Regions from separate parts of the Comamonas sp. 17RB genome, predicted to be linked through region 4. Evidence: predicted binding sites of a transcription regulator. Region 4 holds the regulator's gene; each other region holds the start of a gene.

Region 1 (4,415 bases), on a different contig from region 4:
AGCGGCACCCGGGCATGGCCCTGGAACTGCGCACCGGCCCCACGGCCAGCCAGCTGGCCGAGTTGCTGGCCGGGCAGATCGATTGCGCCTTCGTGGCCGGCCTGCCGCCGCAGGCGCGCTTGACCGGCTGGCCGGTGTTCCGCGAGACCCTGGTGCTGGTCAGCGTGGCACCGCTGGCGGCCTTCCCCACGCCGGAGCAGCTGGGCAGCACCCCTTTCCTGGCCTTCCGCCAGGGCTGCAGCTACCGCCAGCGCATCGAGCTGCTGCTGGCCAGCCAGGGCATCACCGCCGTGCAGATCATGGAGCTGGGCACGCTGGATGCCATCCTGGGCTGTGTGGCCGCCGGCATGGGCTACGCCCTGTTGCCCCAGGCCCTGATCGCCGCCCAGCAGCAGCGCTTCGGGGTGCACTGGTGCCCGCTGCCGCCGGCACTGGCCGGGATTGCCCAGGTGGACACCTGCTTTGTCACCGGGCCGCAGGCCAGCTGGTCGCCGGCACTGCGGGCGATGGCGCAGCTGCTGCAGGAGGTGGTGGAGCCGGTGGTGGGGGCGAAGGAGGCGGTGGTGGCCGCGCCCGTGGCCGAACCCCTGTGGGCCTAGTGCGGCGCCAGCGGGAGAGCTGAAGCAGCGGGTTCTGCCGCCAAATGGCGCTCTTTGACCGTTCATCGGCCCGCAGTGGGAGGCAATCCGCCGCACCGGCAGGCCGTGTGGGCGCACTCTGCGGCGTCGTTGCACCAAACTGGTGCGAAAGGCTCAGGGGTGCGGCCGGACGATGGCGCGCCGGTACTGCAGGGCTTCGGCCACATGGGCGGCCTGGATGCCCGGGCTGCCGGCCAGGTCGGCGATGGTGCGTGCCACCTTGAGCGCGCGGTGGGTGGCGCGCGCCGACCAGCCCAGGCGTTCGGCGGCTTTGCGGGCCAGTGCCTGGGCGGCGTCGTCCAGCTGCAGGTGCTGCTGCAGCGTGGCGGCTTCCAGCCACTGGTTGGCGTGGCCCTGGCGCTGCAGCGCCAGGTGGCGGGCCTGGACCACGCGGGCTTGTACCTGGGCGCTGGACTCGGCGGGCGCAGCGGCGCTGCCGGGTTCGCTGCGCTGCAGCAGCTCGGCCGGCGCCAGGGCCGGGACTTCCACCTGCAGGTCGATGCGATCCAGCAGCGGGCCGCTGAGCTTGGCGTGGTAGCGCGCCACCTGATCAGGCGTGCAGCGGCAGCGGGGGCTGCCCTGGAGGCCGCAGGGGCAGGGGTTCATGGCGGCCACCAGCTGGAAGCGGGCGGGAAAGTCCGCCTGCTGTGCGGCGCGGGCGATCTGGATGCGCCCGGTCTCCAGCGGCTCGCGCAGCGCCTCCAGCGCCGGCCGGGCGAACTCCGGAAACTCGTCCAGAAACAGCACCCCATGGTGGGCGCGGGAGATGGCGCCGGGCCGAGGGGGTGACCCGCCCCCCACCAGCGCCACGGCGCTGGCCGTATGGTGGGGGGCGGCAATCTGGCGCTGGCCCCAGGTGCCGGCGTCAAACGGGCCGGCCAGGCTGGCCATGGCCGCCGCTTCCAGGGCCTCCAGCGCGGTCAGCGGCGGCAGCAGGCCGGCAAAGCGCTGGGCCAGCATGGATTTGCCACTGCCCGGGGGCCCCACCAGCAGCACGCCGTGGCCGCCGGCGGCGGCAATCTCCAGCGCGCGCTTGGCACTGGCCTGGCCCTGCACATCGGCCAGGTCGGGCCCGTCCGGGGCCGCAGCAGGCGCAATGGCCTCGGCCAGCGGCAGGCCCTCGGTGGCCCGGGGCTGCAGGGCCCGCACCACTTCGAGCAGATGGGCGGCGCCATAGACCGTGGTGCCCGGCACCAGCGCGGCTTCCCGGGCACTGTCCTGGGGCAGCACCAAAGGCGTGCCCTCGCCGTGCAGCTGCATGGCCAGGGCGGTGGCCAGTGCCCCGCGCACCGGGCGCAGCGCCCCGGACAGCGACAGTTCGCCCGCAAATTCATAGCGCGCCAGCTGCGCCGGGTCGATCTGTCCGCTGGCCGCCAGGATGCCCAGGGCAATGGGCAGGTCGAAGCGGCCGGAATCCTTGGGCAGATCGGCCGGCGCCAGGTTGACGGTGATGCGCTTGCTGTGCGGGAACTCCAGCCCGGCGTTCAGGATGGCGCTGCGCACGCGTTCTCGGGCCTCTTTCACCTCGGTATCGGCCAGGCCCACCAGGGTCAGGCAGGGCAGGCCGTTGGCCAGATGCACTTCCACCTCGATCGGCTGGGCGTGCATGCCCACCAGTGCGCGGCTGCGCACGCTTGCAAGGCCCATGGCGTGTTCTCCCCAGACGAGTGCGTGGCGGAAATCGGGATATGTGGTGGCTGCACTGCTTTGGTGCATAGACGGGGTGATCGACCGCGTCCCCCTCGGTAACACTGTAGTGGGCCTCGGCCCTCGCTTGGGAGAACTGTGGCTGGCACGCTCCATGCTTTGTGACAGTCGGTACGCATCGAACAGACAGACGGCATGGCCGCCCCGCAGCCAGCCACCGAGTTACAACTCCGGGCGCCGAAGCACCCGATTCAGGAGGACGCAATCATGAAAATGGTCTCAGCCATCATCAAACCCTTCAAGCTGGACGAGGTGCGCGAAGCCCTCTCGCAAATCGGCGTGCAGGGCATCACCGTGACCGAGGTGAAGGGCTTTGGCCGCCAGAAGGGCCACACCGAGCTGTACCGCGGCGCCGAGTACGTGGTCGACTTCCTGCCCAAGGTGAAGCTGGAAGCCGCCGTGGACGACGCGGTGCTGGAGCAGGCGCTCGAAGCCATCGAATCCGCAGCCCGCACCGGCAAGATCGGTGACGGCAAGATCTTCGTCTATGACCTGGAACAGGTGGTGCGCATCCGCACCGGCGAAACCGGTAAAGAAGCCCTTTGATATCCACCCTTCAGCGAGAGACAGTCATGAAAAAAACGCTCCCTGCACTTTCACTGGGCCTGGGTCTGCTGACCGCAGCCGCCGGTGCACTGGCCCAAGAAGCCGCTCCTGCCGTGGCCGCTGTGGCCGAGGCCGCCGCCCCGGCTGCAGCCGCTGCTGCCGAAGCCGCTCCCACCCTCAGCGCCGGTGATACCGCCTGGATGCTGACCTCCACCATGCTGGTGATCCTGATGACCATCCCCGGCCTGGCCCTGTTCTACGGCGGCCTGGTGCGCTCCAAGAACATGTTGTCCGTGCTGGCGCAGGTGTTCGTGATCTTCTCGGCCATCACCGTGCTGTGGGCCATCTACGGCTTCTCGCTGACATTCGGCGGTGAAGGCACGTTCTTCGGCGGCTTCGACAAGCTGTTCCTGGCCGGCATCACGCCGGACACGCTGTCCAGCGCGCTGAAGACCATCCCTGAATACGTGTTCGTGGCCTTCCAGTCCACCTTCGCCGCCATCACCGTGTCGCTGATCGTGGGTGCCTTCGCCGAACGCATCAAGTTCGCGGCAGTGATGCTGTTCTCCATCCTGTGGTTCACCTTCAGCTACATCCCCATGGCCCACATGGTCTGGGGCGGTGGTCTGCTGGCTGCGGACGGCGCACTGGACTTCGCCGGCGGCACCGTGGTGCACATCAACGCCGCTATCGCCGGCCTGGTGGGTTCCTACATGGTGGGCAAGCGCATCGGTTTCGGCCGTGAAGCCCTGCCTCCACACAGCCTGACGCTGACCATGGTCGGTGCCTCCCTGCTGTGGGTGGGCTGGTTCGGTTTCAACGCCGGCTCTGCAGGCGCCGCCAACGGCATCGCCGGTCTGGCCTTCATCAACACCATCCTGGCCACCGGCGCTGCCGCCGTGTCCTGGATCGTGGCCGAAGCGCTGCACAAGGGCAAGGCTTCCATGCTGGGCGCTGCCTCGGGTGCGGTGGCCGGTCTGGTGACCATCACCCCCGCTGCTGGTTTCGTGGGCCCCATGGGTTCCATCGTGATGGGTCTGATCGCCGGCCCTCTGTGCCTGTGGGGTGTGTCCGGTCTGAAGCGCATGCTCAAGGCCGATGACACCTGCGATGTGTTCGGTGTCCACGGCGTGGGCGGTATCCTGGGTGCCATCCTGACCGGTGTGTTCTGCGCTTCCAGCCTGGGTGGCGTGGAGCCCGAAGGCTTCAACATGGCCCACCAAGTGTGGGTGCAGTTCAAGAGCGTGGTCGTGACCCTGGTGTGGTCCGGTGTGGTGGCAGCGATCGCCTTCGCGATCTGCAAGGTCACGGTCGGTCTGCGTGTCTCGGAAGAAGCCGAGCGCGAAGGTCTGGACATCACCAGCCACGGCGAGTCCGCCTACCAGCGCTGAGCCGCTGGTTCCCGATCGGGCACGGGGTGCCCGCCGCCCGGTCGGTGTTCCCATTGCGAGTGACGTGACGATTCATAGCCCGCCCCTGGCGGGCTTTTTTTATGGCTGCGGCGTCCGGACGGGCGGAGGTGCG
Region 2 (4,415 bases), on a different contig from region 4:
TCCTCGGGAGTGTTGAAGGCCAGCAGCTTGCGCACCAGCGGCAGCGCCACGCCGGGCGGGGCCGGCTGGTCGAGTCGGCTGCGCTGCAGTGCCACATAGCCAGCCGGGTCCCGGTCGAAGAGCTGGTTTTCCTCTTCAAAATCGAACAGGGCGCGCGAGGAGATGGCCACCACCAGTTGGTCGTGCAGGGAAACGGGCATGCAGTCTTTCAGCCAGGGCAATGGCCAAGCATAGCGTTTCCCGGCACATGCCTGCTGCCGGCCCGTGGCCAGAGCGCGGTGCTTACCAGTTGGCTTCACGCTCGGGCGCGGCACTGATCCGGTGGATGGACAGGTCGGCGCCGTCGAATTCCTGTTCCTGGCTCAGGCGCAGGCCCATGGTCTTGCGAAGGAGCCCGTACACGGCAAAGCCGCCGGCCGTGGCCCAGGCCACACCCATCAGCGTGCCGATCAGCTGTGCGCCCAGGTGCACGCCACCCAGGCCGCCGAGCGCCTGGGTGCCGAAGATGCCGGCCGCAATACCGCCCCAGACGCCGCACAGGCCATGCAGCGGCCAGACGCCCAGCACATCGTCGATCTTCCACTTGTTCTGTGTCAGTGTGAACATGGCCACGAACAGTGCCCCGGCCACGCCGCCCACCACCAGGGCGCCCAGCGGGTGCATCAGGTCCGAGCCGGCGCAGACCGCCACCAGGCCGGCCAGCGGGCCGTTGTGCACAAAGCCGGGGTCGTTCTTGCCCAGGGCCAGTGCGGCCAGCGTGCCGCCCACCATGGCCATCAGCGAATTGACGGCCACCAGGCCCGAGATCTTGTCCAGGCTCTGGGCGCTCATCACGTTGAAGCCGAACCAGCCCACGGCCAGGATCCAGGCCCCCAGGGCCAGGAAGGGGATGCTGGAGGGCGGGGTGGCGGCAATCGCGCCATCGCGGCGGTAACGGTTGCTGCGCGGGCCCAGCAGCAGCACGGCGCCCAGGGCAATCCACCCGCCCACGGCGTGCACCACCACGCTGCCGGCAAAGTCGTGGAACTCTGTCCCGGTCAGCGACTTGATCCAGGCCTGCACGCCAAAGTGGCCGTTCCAGGCAATGCCCTCGAAGAAGGGGTAGACCAGGCCCACGATGATGGCGGTGGCAATCAGCTGCGGGCAGAACTTGGCGCGCTCGGCAATGCCGCCCGAGATGATGGCGGGGATGGCGGCGGCGAAGGTCAACAGAAAGAAGAACTTCACCAGCGCGTAGCCGTTGTGGGCTGCCAGTTGTTCGGCGCCCACGAAGAAGCCTGTGCCATAGGCCACGGCATAGCCCACGGCGAAATAGACCACGGTGGAGACGGAAAAGTCCACCAGGATCTTGACCAGGGCATTGACCTGGTTCTTGCGTCGCACGGTGCCCAGTTCCAGAAAGGCGAAACCTGCGTGCATGGCCAGGACCATGACCGCGCCCATCAAAATGAACAGGGCATCTGCGCCCTGTTTTAGTGCTTCCATGAAGCGCTCCAGCTGATATTGGTTGTTCTTGGTGCGCGTGCACGTGAAAAGCACGGAGCGCACTAAAAACAAGCAAAAACCGCGCCAGGCGGTAGCTGGGGGGAGGTGGGTGCACCGGTGTGGGGCGCGTGGACTATCGTGCTGCAGCAAGGGGCTGCGCAATGGGACCCCTGCCTGCGCTGGGTGGGATGCCGCAGGGATGGAGGCGACCCGCCCCGTTGTGGTGCGGGCCAGCCGGGGCCTGGGGCCTTACCAGATGGCGGCCTGCGCCGTGATCTCCAGGCTGCGCAGCCGCAGTGCGGGATCGTAGACATCGGACACCAGCATCAGCTCATCCGCCTGGGTGGCCTGGGCGATGGACCACAGGCCGGCACGCATGCGTTCGGGGCCGCCGACCACGCCCATGGCCAGAAAGTCCTGGATGGCGGCTTTTTCCTGGTGGCCCAGGCTGGCCATGTAGTGCTCCACCGGGGGCTGCAGGCGGCCGCGCTGGCCGGTGAGGATGCCCAGCACGCGCTGGTAGGTGCTGCTGGCCAGGAAGTCGGCTTCGGCGTCGGTGGGTGCGGCAATCACCGGCACGCCGACGATCACGTACGGCTTGTCCAGCTGGGCCGAAGGCTGGAACAGCTGGCGGTATAGTGCAATTGCCTGGTGGAGCATGCGCGGAGCAAAGTGCGAGGCAAAGGCATAAGGCAGGCCTTTGGCTGCCGCCAGCTGGGCCGAGAACAGGCTGGAGCCCAGCAGCCAGATGGGCACATGGGTGCCGGCGCCGGGCATGGCGACGATGCGCTGGTGGTCCTGCACCGGGCCCAGCAGGCGCTGCAGTTCGGTCACGTCGCGGGGGAAATCCTCTTCCGATTCCACCCGGTCACGGCGCAGTGCACGCATGGTGGGGCCATCGGTGCCGGGCGCCCGGCCCAGGCCCAGGTCGATGCGGCCGGGATAGAGCTCGGCCAGCGTGCCAAAGGCTTCGGCCACGACCAGCGGTGCGTGGTTGGGCAGCATGATGCCGCCCGAGCCCACGCGGATGGTGGAGGTGCCGCCGGCGATATGCCCCACCAGCACCGCAGTGGCCGAGCTGGCGATGCCCGGCATGTTGTGGTGTTCGGCCAGCCAGTAGCGGGCAAAGCCCAGTTCCTCGGCCTTGCGGGCCGTGTCCAGGGCGATGTCCAACGCCTGGCGCACGGTGCCGCCTTCGCGCACGGCCACCAGGTCCAGCATGGACAGGCGGGGCAGGCGTGGGGGAAAGTCGGTCATGGCAGTTCTCCAGAGGGAAAAATCAAATCGTGTCGCTGTGCGCCGGAAGCCAGTTGGAATGGGTTTTGTGCTTCAGGCGCGGGGTCAGCATGCCCGCTGCTGCGTGGGCAGGGGAGCCGTGCGTCGCTGTGCCGCGCGCCTCACTCGCTGCGGCGGGACATTTCGTTCTTGCAAGTGATGCCGATGATCACGCACCACACCAGCGACAGAATGGCAATGCCCAGGTTCTGGCCGCCGCCGGTTTCCATGGCCAGCACGGAAAACGGCAGTGCCACCAGCGCCGCCAGGCGGATGAATCGGCGCAGGCGTGCCGTGGGCACGCGCTCCTTGAAATACAGCAGCGCTGCATAGCTGGCCACGGCCAGCACGGTCAGGTACAGAAAGGCGTCGCCGCCATAGGGGGCAGCCCAGGTTCGTAGTGATTCCAACATGGGGCCATTGTCAGGCACATGCTGGCGGTCTTGGTGCGGGGCGGGGGATGGCCTCTGGCCTGTGGGGCTGCTGTACTGCTGGGTACATGGATAGTTGCGGTCGGCAGCGGTGGCTCACTTGCGGCGGGATCGCTGGTTCCAGTAGGTGAAGGCCTCGTGGTGTACCTCGATGTCCAGTTCGGCCACGCGGGACTGCAGGTTTTCCTGGGCATCGGCCACGCCCTGGTTGTAGAGCGCAGGGCCCACTTCTTCCACGAAAAACTTCAGCAGCCCGCCGGCGGCGACATTGCCTATGGGCTCGTCCATGTGCTCGCGGAAATAGCGTTCGATGGAGGCAATCGCCTGCTGCTGGGCTTCGGGGGGCAGGGTCAAAGGCATAGAGGTGGACGCGAAATGATGGGCAGGGAGGTGCGGGTCCTGTGGTACCCGCGCTGCCCAGCCGGGATGGATAGCGCCCAGGAGCGGCAGGACGCGCAGAAACGGGCTTTTTCTTGAGAGTGTGTCGTGCGCGGCACGAGGATCCAAGCCCGCACTGCGCAGCGGTCAAAGGTGTTGCTGCATGCCCGCCAGACCGTCCCATGGCAGGGCCAGCCATTGGCCATAGCCCGGCGCGGGCAGGTTCCATTCGGCGCTGGTGGGCAGCCCATTGCCGTGCTGCTGCAGCCATTGCACACAGCGGACCACGCCGGCGTGCGTGACCCAGACCACATCACGCTTGCCCTGCCGGCTGTCGTGGGCCCAGCTGTGCTGCAAGGCCTGTTGCACGCGTTGCAGCATGGCGGCCAGCGATTCCCCGCCGCCGGGAGCGCAAGTGGCCAGGTCGGCAGCCCAGGCATCGATATCTGGGCGGGAGATCTGCTCCCAGAGCTGCCCTTCCCAGCGGCCAAAGTCCATTTCCTGCAGGCGGGAGTCGGGGTGGCGGTCAGGTGCCAAAGCGGGTACGTGTGCAACCAGCGCATCGGCCAGTTGCACACATCGGCGCAAGGGGGAGTGGCGCAGCACGCTTCCGGCAGGCAGCAGGCCCGAAAAATCTTGGGCAGCCTGCACCGTGCGCGCCGCATCGGCGGCCACATCCAGCCGGCCGTAGCAGACGCCGGCATCGACCAACGGGTGTGCATGGCGCAGCAGCCACAAGGTGCTCATGCCATGCTCACAGCAACTGGCGCAGATAGAGCGCCGTGGCCAGCAGCAAGGCCAGTTCGGTGAGCTGCTGGCAGGCGCCCAGGCAGTCCCCCGTCATGC
Region 3 (4,415 bases), on a different contig from region 4:
CGCTGTTGTCCGCCCCCATCAGCTGCGCATAGCCCAGGATGCTGTTGAGGGGTGTGCGCAGTTCATGGCTGATGGCGCTGAGGTAGCGGCTTTTGGCCTGGTTGGCCTGGTCGGCGGCTTCGCGCGCGGCTTCGGCAATGGCGCGTGCTTCTTCGGCCAGCTTGCGGGCGGCCTGCAGTTCGGCATCGGTCTGCTGGTGCAGGGCAATTTCTCGCACCAGCAGGCCTGTCTGGCGGTTGGATTCCTCCTGCGCCACGCGCCGGCTTTTCTGCGCCAGCACCAGCCACCAGGCCACGATGCCGGCGATCAGCAGCAGGCCCAGATAGGCCTTGAGCAAGGTGGCACGGACCGAAGCCGCCGCCGCCTGCACCGTGGCGGGCGATGCCGCACGCTCCAGCGTCTGCAGCTCCTGGTGGTAGAGCAACCCTAGCACGGCGGCCAGCACCGGGGCGATCACCAGCATCAGCAGCAGGAAATGGCCCAGACCTTTGTCCAACAGCTGCCACAGCGGCCGGGGCAGCAGCCAGCGCAAGGCGCTGCGCCACTGCACGGCCAGGTGGGCCTGCGGCTTGCAGACATCGCCGCAGCGTGCATCCAGCGTGCAGCACAAAGAGCAGATATGGCCGCCATAGGCCGGGCAATGCGCCATGTCCGGCGCTTCGTAGCTGCGGTCGCACACCGTGCAGCGCAGGGTGGCGGTGGCCGTGGCGGCACCGCTAGCGCTGCACTGCGCGCAGCTGACGCAACCCGATTGCGAGGTGCGCGCAATGTAGTAGCGGCCCCGCGTGGCCCAGGCGATCAGCGGTGCGCTGACCAGGGCCACGACCATGGCGATCACGGCCGAGAAGGCCTGCGCCAGCGGACCAAACGCCCCCAGGTGCGCGGCGATCGACAGGCAGGAGGCCAGCGCCATGGCGCCCACCCCCACCGGGTTGATGTCGTACAGGTGGGCGCGCTTGAATTCGATTCCCGGCGGCGACAGGCCCAGCGGCTTGTTGATCACCAGATCGGCCACCACGGCCATGATCCAGGCGATGGCCAGGTTGGAATACAGGCCCAGCACCTCGCCCAGGGCGCGGAAGACGTTCATCTCCATCAGCATGAAGGCGATGAAGGTGTTGAACACCACCCACACCACCCGGCCCGGATGGCTGTGCGTGAGGCGCGAGAAGAAATTGCTCCATGCCAGCGAACCGGCATAGGCGTTGGTCACATTGATCTTGAGCTGGGAGATCACCACAAACAGCGCCGTGGCCGCCACCGCCCAGCTGTAATGGGGAAACACGTTTTCGTAGGCAGCCAGGTACATCTGGTTCGGGTCCACCGCATGCTCGGCCGGCACGGCGTGGGAAATCGCCAGGTAGGCCAGCAGCGCCCCGCCCAGCATCTTGGCCACGCCCAGCACCACCCAGCCCGGCCCGCCCAGCAGCACCCCCGCCCACCAGCGCCCGCGCTGGCCGGGCACGGGCTGGGGCATGAAGCGCAGGTAGTCGGCCTGTTCGCCCATCTGCGTGATCAGCGCAATGCCCACGGTCAGCGCGGCGCCGAACAGCGGCAGGCTGAAGCCGGCGCCGGCATTGCGCTCGCCGCCGTAGTGCAGCACTTCGCTGAACACCTGGGGCTGCTTGATGGCCACATAGACAAACGGCACCACCAGCATCACCAGCCACAGCGGCTGGGTCCACACCTGCAGCCGGCTGATGATGGACACCCCGTGGGTGACCAGCGGAATCACCAGCAGCGCACAGACCAGGTAGCCCCAGGCCGGCGGGATATCCAGTGCCAGGTCCAGCGCATAGGCCATGACCGCCGCCTCCAGCGCAAAAAAGATGAAGGTGAAGCTGGCGTAGATCAGCGAGGTGATGGTGGAGCCGATATAGCCAAACCCCGCACCGCGCGTGAGCAGGTCCATGTCCAGCCCGTAGCGTGCGGCGTAGATGCTGATGGGCAGGCCGGCCGCAAAGATGATCAGCCCCGTGGCCAGAATGGCCCAGAAGGCATTGGCCCAGCCGTACTGCACCAGCAGCGTGGCACCCACGGCCTCCAGAATCAGGAACGAGGCCGCACCGAAGGCCGTGTGTGCCACCCGCGCATGGGACCATTTGCGAAAGCGCTGGGGGGTGTAGCGCAGCGCGTAGTCTTCCAGCGTCTCGGTCGCCACCCAGGTGTTGTAGTCCCGGCGCACCTTGACCACCTGCTGTGCGGCAGGCGTTCCCACAGCCTGCTCGGCCGCGGCTGCGGGGGGGTTGTCAGCAACGGTGGTCAGCGGGGGACGGGCCATGGAGACCCACGCTTGCAGCTTTCATGCCGCGCCGCACGCACGCCGCCGCCATAGCGCCCGGCAGGTGCGCGACCGCCTGCGCCCACCTCCACCTCAATGGCGTCACTGCGACACACCCTACCTAGCCCCTAACCCATGCATGCACCACAAACAGGCATGCACCAAAAGCAGGCAGCCCCTTGATTGCACTGTTTTTGTGCACACAGGCTTCGCCAAAGCGGTGCAGCACTTGGCACAGCGCTTGCATCGCCTGTGGCCATGGAACTCACACCTCGCGAAAAAGACAAGCTGCTCATCTTCACTGCATCGTTTCTGGCGGAGCGGCGCCGTGCACGGGGACTCAAGCTGAACTACCCCGAGTCCGTCGCCCTGATCAGCGCCTATGTGCTGGAAGGCGCGCGCGACGGAAAGACGGTGGCCCAGCTGATGAGCGAAGGCCGTACGGTGCTGACGCGCGACGACGTGATGGAAGGGGTGCCGGAGATGATTCCCGACATCCAGATCGAAGCCACCTTCCCCGACGGCACCAAGCTGGTCACGGTGCACGACCCCATCGTCTGAGCGCCGCCACGACCGTCCCCACTGCACCGCACATTGCACCGCCTATTGCGCTACATCGTGCCCTTTCGCCAGCCGGCTCTCCCCTCCTTGCCCAGACTGCCATGAAAACCAAACACCTCCTCACCACCCTGACCGCTGCAGCGACTGCCCTGCCCCTGTCCGCCCTGGCCCATGTGGGCGCGGATGGCGGCGGTCACCACAATTTCCTGGACAGCCTGAGCCATGCCTTCGCCCACCCGTTCACCGGCGCCGACCACCTGGCCGCGATGCTGACGGTGGGCGCCTGGAGCGCGCTGACCGTCACACCCGCCTGGCGCGCGCCGGCGGCGTTTGTCGCACTGCTGGTGGCCGGTGCATTGGCCGGTTTTGCCGGCCTGTGGGTGCCGGGCGTGGAGCCCATGATTGCCGCCTCCGTGCTGGTGCTGGGCCTGCTGGTGGCCGTGCAAAAGAAGATGCCCTGGGTGCTGGCCGCTGCGCTGGCGGGCGTGTTCGCCTTCTTCCATGGCGCCGCCCACGGCTTTGAACTGGCGGGCGACACGGGCTGGGCCGCTGTTGGCGCCCTGACCGGGATTGCGCTGGGATCGGGCCTGCTGCATGTCTGCGGCATGGTGCTGGGCAAGGCCGTAATGCAGCGCCACCAGTGGGCGGCCAAGCTCGGCGGCGGGGCCACTGCGGCCCTGGGTGCCTTCATGCTGACCAAACTGGCATAAACCGGAGGCCCGCATGATTCCCGGAGAACTGCTACTGGACGAGGGTGCCCACCCTCTCAACCCGGGCCGCCGCACCGTGGCCCTGGTGGTGCGCAATGCCAGCGACCGCCCGATCCAGGTCGGATCGCACTACCACTTTGCCGAAACCAATGCGGGACTGTCCTTCGACCGCGACGCCGCACACGGTATGCGCCTGAACATCGCCAGCGGCATGGCCGTGCGCTTCGAGCCGGGCCAGCAACGCACGGTGGAACTGGTGGACATGGGCGGCGACCGCAAAATCTACGGCTTTCGCGGCCTGGTACAGGGAGACTTGTGATGGCACAGATGGACCGACGCGCCTATGCCGAAACGTTTGGCCCCACCGTGGGCGACCGTGTGCGCCTGGCCGACACCGAGCTGCTGATTGAAGTCGAAAAGGACTTCACGCTGGCCGCCGGCGGCTATGGCGAGGAAGTGAAATTCGGCGGCGGCAAGACCATCCGCGACGGCATGGCGCAAAGCCAGCGCAGCCGCGCGCAGGGCGCCATGGACACGGTGCTGACGAATGCGCTGATCATCGACCACTGGGGCATCGTCAAGGCCGACATCGGCCTGCTGGGCGGCCGCATTGCCGCCATCGGCAAGGCGGGCAACCCGGACACGCAGCCGGGGGTGGACATCATCATCGGCCCGGGGACCGAAATCATCAGCTGCGAGGGGCTGATCGTCACCGCCGGCGGCATCGACACCCACATCCACTTCATCGCACCGCAGCAGATCGAAGAGGCGCTGACCAGCGGCGTGACCACCATGATCGGCGGCGGCACGGGCCCGGCCACCGGCACCTTTGCCACCACCTGCACGCCCGGCCCCTGGAACAT
Region 4 (4,415 bases):
GCCTGCTGCTGGCTGCTTCGGCCCTGGCCCTGCTCAGCGCCTGCCAGTCCGCGCCCACCCAGCCGGCAGCGCCTGCCACCGCCGGCCAGGCCATGCCCGCCGCAGCCACCGCACCTGCTGTGGCCGAACCCCAGCCGCTGGACGAAACCCCGGAGCCGCCGATTCTGGGCAAGCGCACCGACAGCCATGGCTGCAAGCCTTCCACCGGCCATGCCTGGTGCGAACGCACCAAGAGCTGCGAACGCCCCTGGGAGCTGGCCCTGCAGCGCGGCTTTGAAAACACCCCGGCGGGCTGGCACGCCTACTGCGACGGCAGCACCCGCTGAGCACGGCACGCCTGCAGCCCGGCACGGCGGCTGGCGTGCTCGCCCCGCCGCCTACTGCACATGCAGCGGGCTGGCCACGCCACCGGCCAGGGCTTCGACCTGGGCGCGCTGCGGTATGGAAGCCTGGGCGCCCACCTGGCCCATGCACAGGCTGGCGGCACGTATGCCCCACTGCACGGCGTCGCCCAGGGCATGGCCTTCGGCCAGCCGGGTGACCAGTGCCCCCAGAAAGCTGTCGCCCGCCCCCGTGGTGTCCAGCACCGGCAAGGCCAGCGCGGGATGGGTGCTGACACGCCCGCCGCACACGGCCACCGCCCCCTGAGCGCCCAGCGTGACCACCACCTGGGACACGCCCCGCGCCAGCAGGCGCTGGGCGCCGTCGGCTGCCGTGGCCGGGCTGTCCACCACCTGATCGCTGTAGGCGGCGGCTTCGACCTCATTGACCACCAGGGTGTGGACCAGGGGCCACCAGGCTTCGGGCAGCTCGCGCACCGGTGAAGGGTTGAAGACCACGCGGCAGCCAGCGCTGCGGGCCGCCTCCAGCACCTGCTCCAACACGCTGTCCGAGGTCTCGCGCTGCAGCAGCACGAAATCGGCCTGGGCCAGCACATTCAGCAGTGCCTCATCCGGCAGCTCCAGCAGCACATTGGCGCCGGGCACCACGCAGATCCGGTTCTGGCCATTGCCCTCCACCAGCACCATGGCCGCACCGGTGGAGACCCCGTCCAGCACCTGCACATGGTCCATGTCCACGCCGGCGTCGTGCAGCGCCAGCCGCAGGCTGTTGCCATGGTGGTCGCGGCCGACGCAGCCAAACAGCGTGACCTGGGCGCCGTGGCGTGCGCAGGCCACTGCCTGGTTGCCGCCTTTGCCGCCGGGCAGGTAGCGCAGGCTGTGGGCCATCACGGTTTCCCCGGCCCGGGGCACGCGTTCCAGGTGCAACACCGCATCCATGTGCAGGCTGCCCACCACGGCGATGCGGGCCACGCTGTGCGGGTGATCGGGTTCGGGCTGCGCCGACAGCAGCTTGCGAGGCAGCGCGGAAGAAGAAAGCGGTGCAACCATGGGGTGTCTCCTTTGCTGCCAACGGCCGTGGCATGTGCGGAATGAACCAAGGATGGCTGCACGATACCTCCAACTGCCGACGCTGCCCAGCCGGTTTGCACGGGTCTGGGGGATTGCGGCAACGCAGCATGCCCGCAGGGGCTCCGCCACCGCAGGCTGTGGCCTCACCGGGCGTCCCGCAGCCCTCTGCAGCCCCGCTGCGCTTACAGCGTCTTGCGCAGATTGGCCGGCGCGATCTTCAGCGCCTCACGGTACTTGGCCACGGTGCGACGGGCGCATTCGATGCCCTGCTCCTTGAGCATTTCGGCGATCTGGCTGTCCGACAGCGGCTTCTTGGCGTTCTCGGCCGAGACAAACTGCTTGATCAGCGCCCGCACCGCCGTGCTGGAGGCATTGCCACCGGTTTCCGTGCCCAGCCCGGAGCCGAAGAAATACTTGAGCTCGAAGGTGCCGTGCGGCGTGGCCATGTACTTGGCGGTGGTCACCCGGCTGATGGTGGACTCGTGCAGGCCCAGCTCGTCGGCGATGTCGCGCAGCACCAGCGGGCGCATGGCCAGTTCGCCGTGCACGAAGAAGTTCTTCTGCCGCTCCACGATGGCGCGCGACACCCGCAAGATGGTGTCGAAGCGCTGCTGCACGTTCTTGATGAACCAGCGCGCCTCCTGCAGGCGCTGCTGCAGGCCGGCATGGCCTTCGCTGCCCTTGTGGCCGCGCAGCGCACCGGCATACACATCGTGCACGCGCAGACGCGGCAGCACGTCGGGGTTGAGCTGCACGTTGAACTGGGGCGTGCCTTCGCTGGCACGGCGGCCGGCGCGGGTGACGATCACGTCCGGCACGATGATGTTGCGCTCCACATTGACAAAGCGCCGGCCGGGCCGGGGCTCCAGCCGGGCGATCAGTGCCATGGCCATGCGGGTGCGCTCCTCGCTGCTGCCCGTGGCCTGCATCAGGCGGCGCACATCGCGCCGGGCCAGCAGGTCCAGCGGCTGGGCGCAGATGGTCAGCGCCGTCTCCACCACACTGGCCTCGGCCTCACCGCGCTGCAGCAGATGGTTCAGCTGCAACTGCAGGCATTCGGCCAGCCCCTGGGCGCCCACGCCCACCGGCTCCAGGCTGTGCAGCAGCCGCAGTGCCACGGTGAAGCGGTGCACCAGCTCGTCGAGCTGTTCCGGGTCGTCCGTGCCGGCCAGGCCCTCGGCCAGGGACTGCAGCGACTCTTCGAGGTAGCCGTCGTCGTTCAGGTTCTCGATCAGGAAACGCAGCACATAGCGGTCCAGCTCGGACAGGTGCAGCGACAGCGACTGGCGCAGCAGGTGGTCGGTCAGCGATTCATGTGCACGGGCCAGATCCAGGGCGCTGACTTCATCGCCATCGCCGCCCTGTGCGTTGCGCGCCGGGGCATCGCCGCCCCATTCGCTGTCATCGGGGCGCAGTTCGCTGGTGCCGTCGCCCTCCCAGTCGGGGGCATCGTATTCCGTGCTGCCGGGGCCTTCCGCACTGTCGGCGGGCGCCTCCGCAGCCCCTGCCGTCAGCGCGCCATCGGCGGCATAGTCATCGCTCTGCGCCGGCGTATCCGACTGGGACAGGCCGAAGTCTTCGCGGGGGGCGTCGTCGCTGTCGACTTCCAGAAACGGGTTGTCGTCGAGCATCTGCTCGACTTCCTGCGCCAGCTCCAGCGTGGACAGCTGCAGCAAGCGGATCGACTGCTGCAATTGCGGCGTCAGCGCCAAATGCTGCGACACCCGCAGTGACAAACCAGGCTTCAACGCGACGCTCCCTCTCTGTGATCTTGTATGTGTCGTGGCGGCGGAAGTGGCGGGCTACATCCTGAAATGTTCGCCCAGGTAGACCCGCCGGACGTCGGCGTTCTCCACAATCTCTTCCGGTGTGCCCTGCGCCAGCACATGGCCGTCGCTGATGATGAAAGCGTGGTCGCAGATGCCCAGCGTCTCGCGCACGTTGTGGTCGGTGATCAGCACCCCGATACCGCGCTCCTTCAGGAAGCCGATGATGCGCTGGATCTCGATCACCGCGATGGGGTCGATACCGGCAAACGGCTCGTCCAGCAGGATGAAGCGCGGCTGCGTGGCCAGGGCCCGGGCAATTTCCACGCGGCGGCGCTCGCCACCCGACAGCGCAATCGCCGGCGAGGAGCGCAGGTGGTCCACGCGCAGCTCCTTGAGCAGATCGGTCAGGCGCCGCTCCACCTCGGCCTTGGTCAGGGGCTTGCCCTGTTCGTCCTGCTGCAGCTCCAGCACGGCGCGGACATTGTCTTCCACGCTGAGCTTGCGGAAGATCGAGGCTTCCTGCGGCAGATAGGACAGGCCCAGGCGCGAACGCTGGTGGATGGGCATGTTCGCCACCGAATGGCCGTCGATGTAGATGTCGCCGGCATCGCTGCGCACCAGGCCCACGATCATGTAGAACGAGGTGGTCTTGCCCGCGCCATTCGGGCCGAGCAAGCCCACCACTTCGCCTTTCTGCACGGCCAGGGACACGTCCTTGACCACCTTGCGGCTGCCATAGGACTTGGCCAGATGGTGCACTTCCAGGCGGCTGCTGGCGCCTGGGGCGGTCGGGGTGTCGGAAGAGCGGGTCACGGGTTGCGCAATTTCATGGTGTCCGAAGGCTTGAGCGGCTGCGCACTCGGCGCCACCGGGGCCTGCGGGGGCTGGGTCTTGGGCGCCAGCACGGCGCGCACGCGGCCACCGGAGCCGGCAGCCGCTTCCTCGCTGCCCGGCGTGGCGCGGCGGTTGCCGTCCACGGTGAACACATCGGTCAGGTTGTTGTAGGTGATGATGTTGCCGGTGATGTCGTCACTCAGCGTGGCGCCGGTGTAGCGACGCAGCTGGCCCCGCTGGATCAGGCGCACATCGTCCTTCTTGCCGTCGTATTCGATGATTTCGCCTTCGCCTTCCACGTACTCTTCGGGTGCACCGGGCTGGGTGTCGCGCTTTTGGCGGAAGAACGCGCGCTTGCCGGGGGCCGCCCAGACCTTGCCGAACTGGTAACCCTCGGCGT

The links. Region 4 encodes sigma-54, which starts transcription at its own class of promoters, with help from an activator protein. Its sites were predicted from a motif close to TGGCANGNAANCTGCTTT; they were not measured.
Region 1: the regulator sigma-54 is predicted to act here: its motif matches at 2,429-2,446, upstream of QM470_RS16160 (P-II family nitrogen regulator).
Region 2: the regulator sigma-54 is predicted to act here: its motif matches at 1,555-1,572, upstream of QM470_RS13395 (ammonium transporter).
Region 3: the regulator sigma-54 is predicted to act here: its motif matches at 2,512-2,529, upstream of QM470_RS04480 (urease subunit gamma).

The regions. Positions count from the first base shown of each region.
Region 1 covers NZ_JASHHY010000008.1:303,154-307,568, reverse strand. Annotated here, with positions in the region: gene QM470_RS16170 (LysR substrate-binding domain-containing protein) at 1-599, shown strand, start outside; gene QM470_RS16165 (YifB family Mg chelatase-like AAA ATPase) at 753-2,285, opposite strand; gene QM470_RS16160 (P-II family nitrogen regulator) at 2,553-2,891, shown strand; gene QM470_RS16155 (ammonium transporter) at 2,918-4,282, shown strand.
Region 2 covers NZ_JASHHY010000007.1:57,539-61,953, forward strand. Annotated here, with positions in the region: gene QM470_RS13390 (5'-nucleotidase) at 1-200, opposite strand, end outside; gene QM470_RS13395 (ammonium transporter) at 283-1,485, opposite strand; gene QM470_RS13400 (LLM class flavin-dependent oxidoreductase) at 1,735-2,742, opposite strand; gene QM470_RS13405 (hypothetical protein) at 2,883-3,173, opposite strand; gene QM470_RS13410 (DUF2164 domain-containing protein) at 3,288-3,551, opposite strand; gene QM470_RS13415 (histidine phosphatase family protein) at 3,717-4,316, opposite strand; gene QM470_RS13420 (adenosylcobinamide-GDP ribazoletransferase) at 4,324-4,415, opposite strand, start outside.
Region 3 covers NZ_JASHHY010000002.1:272,115-276,529, forward strand. Annotated here, with positions in the region: gene QM470_RS04475 (hybrid sensor histidine kinase/response regulator) at 1-2,281, opposite strand, end outside; gene QM470_RS04480 (urease subunit gamma) at 2,540-2,842, shown strand; gene QM470_RS04485 (HupE/UreJ family protein) at 2,944-3,552, shown strand; gene QM470_RS04490 (urease subunit beta) at 3,566-3,871, shown strand; gene ureC (urease subunit alpha) at 3,871-4,415, shown strand, end outside.
Region 4 covers NZ_JASHHY010000013.1:25,039-29,453, reverse strand. Annotated here, with positions in the region: gene QM470_RS20260 (hypothetical protein) at 1-326, shown strand, start outside; gene QM470_RS20255 (ribokinase) at 378-1,391, opposite strand; gene QM470_RS20250 (RNA polymerase factor sigma-54) at 1,595-3,160, opposite strand; gene lptB (LPS export ABC transporter ATP-binding protein) at 3,215-3,994, opposite strand; gene lptA (lipopolysaccharide transport periplasmic protein LptA) at 3,991-4,415, opposite strand, start outside.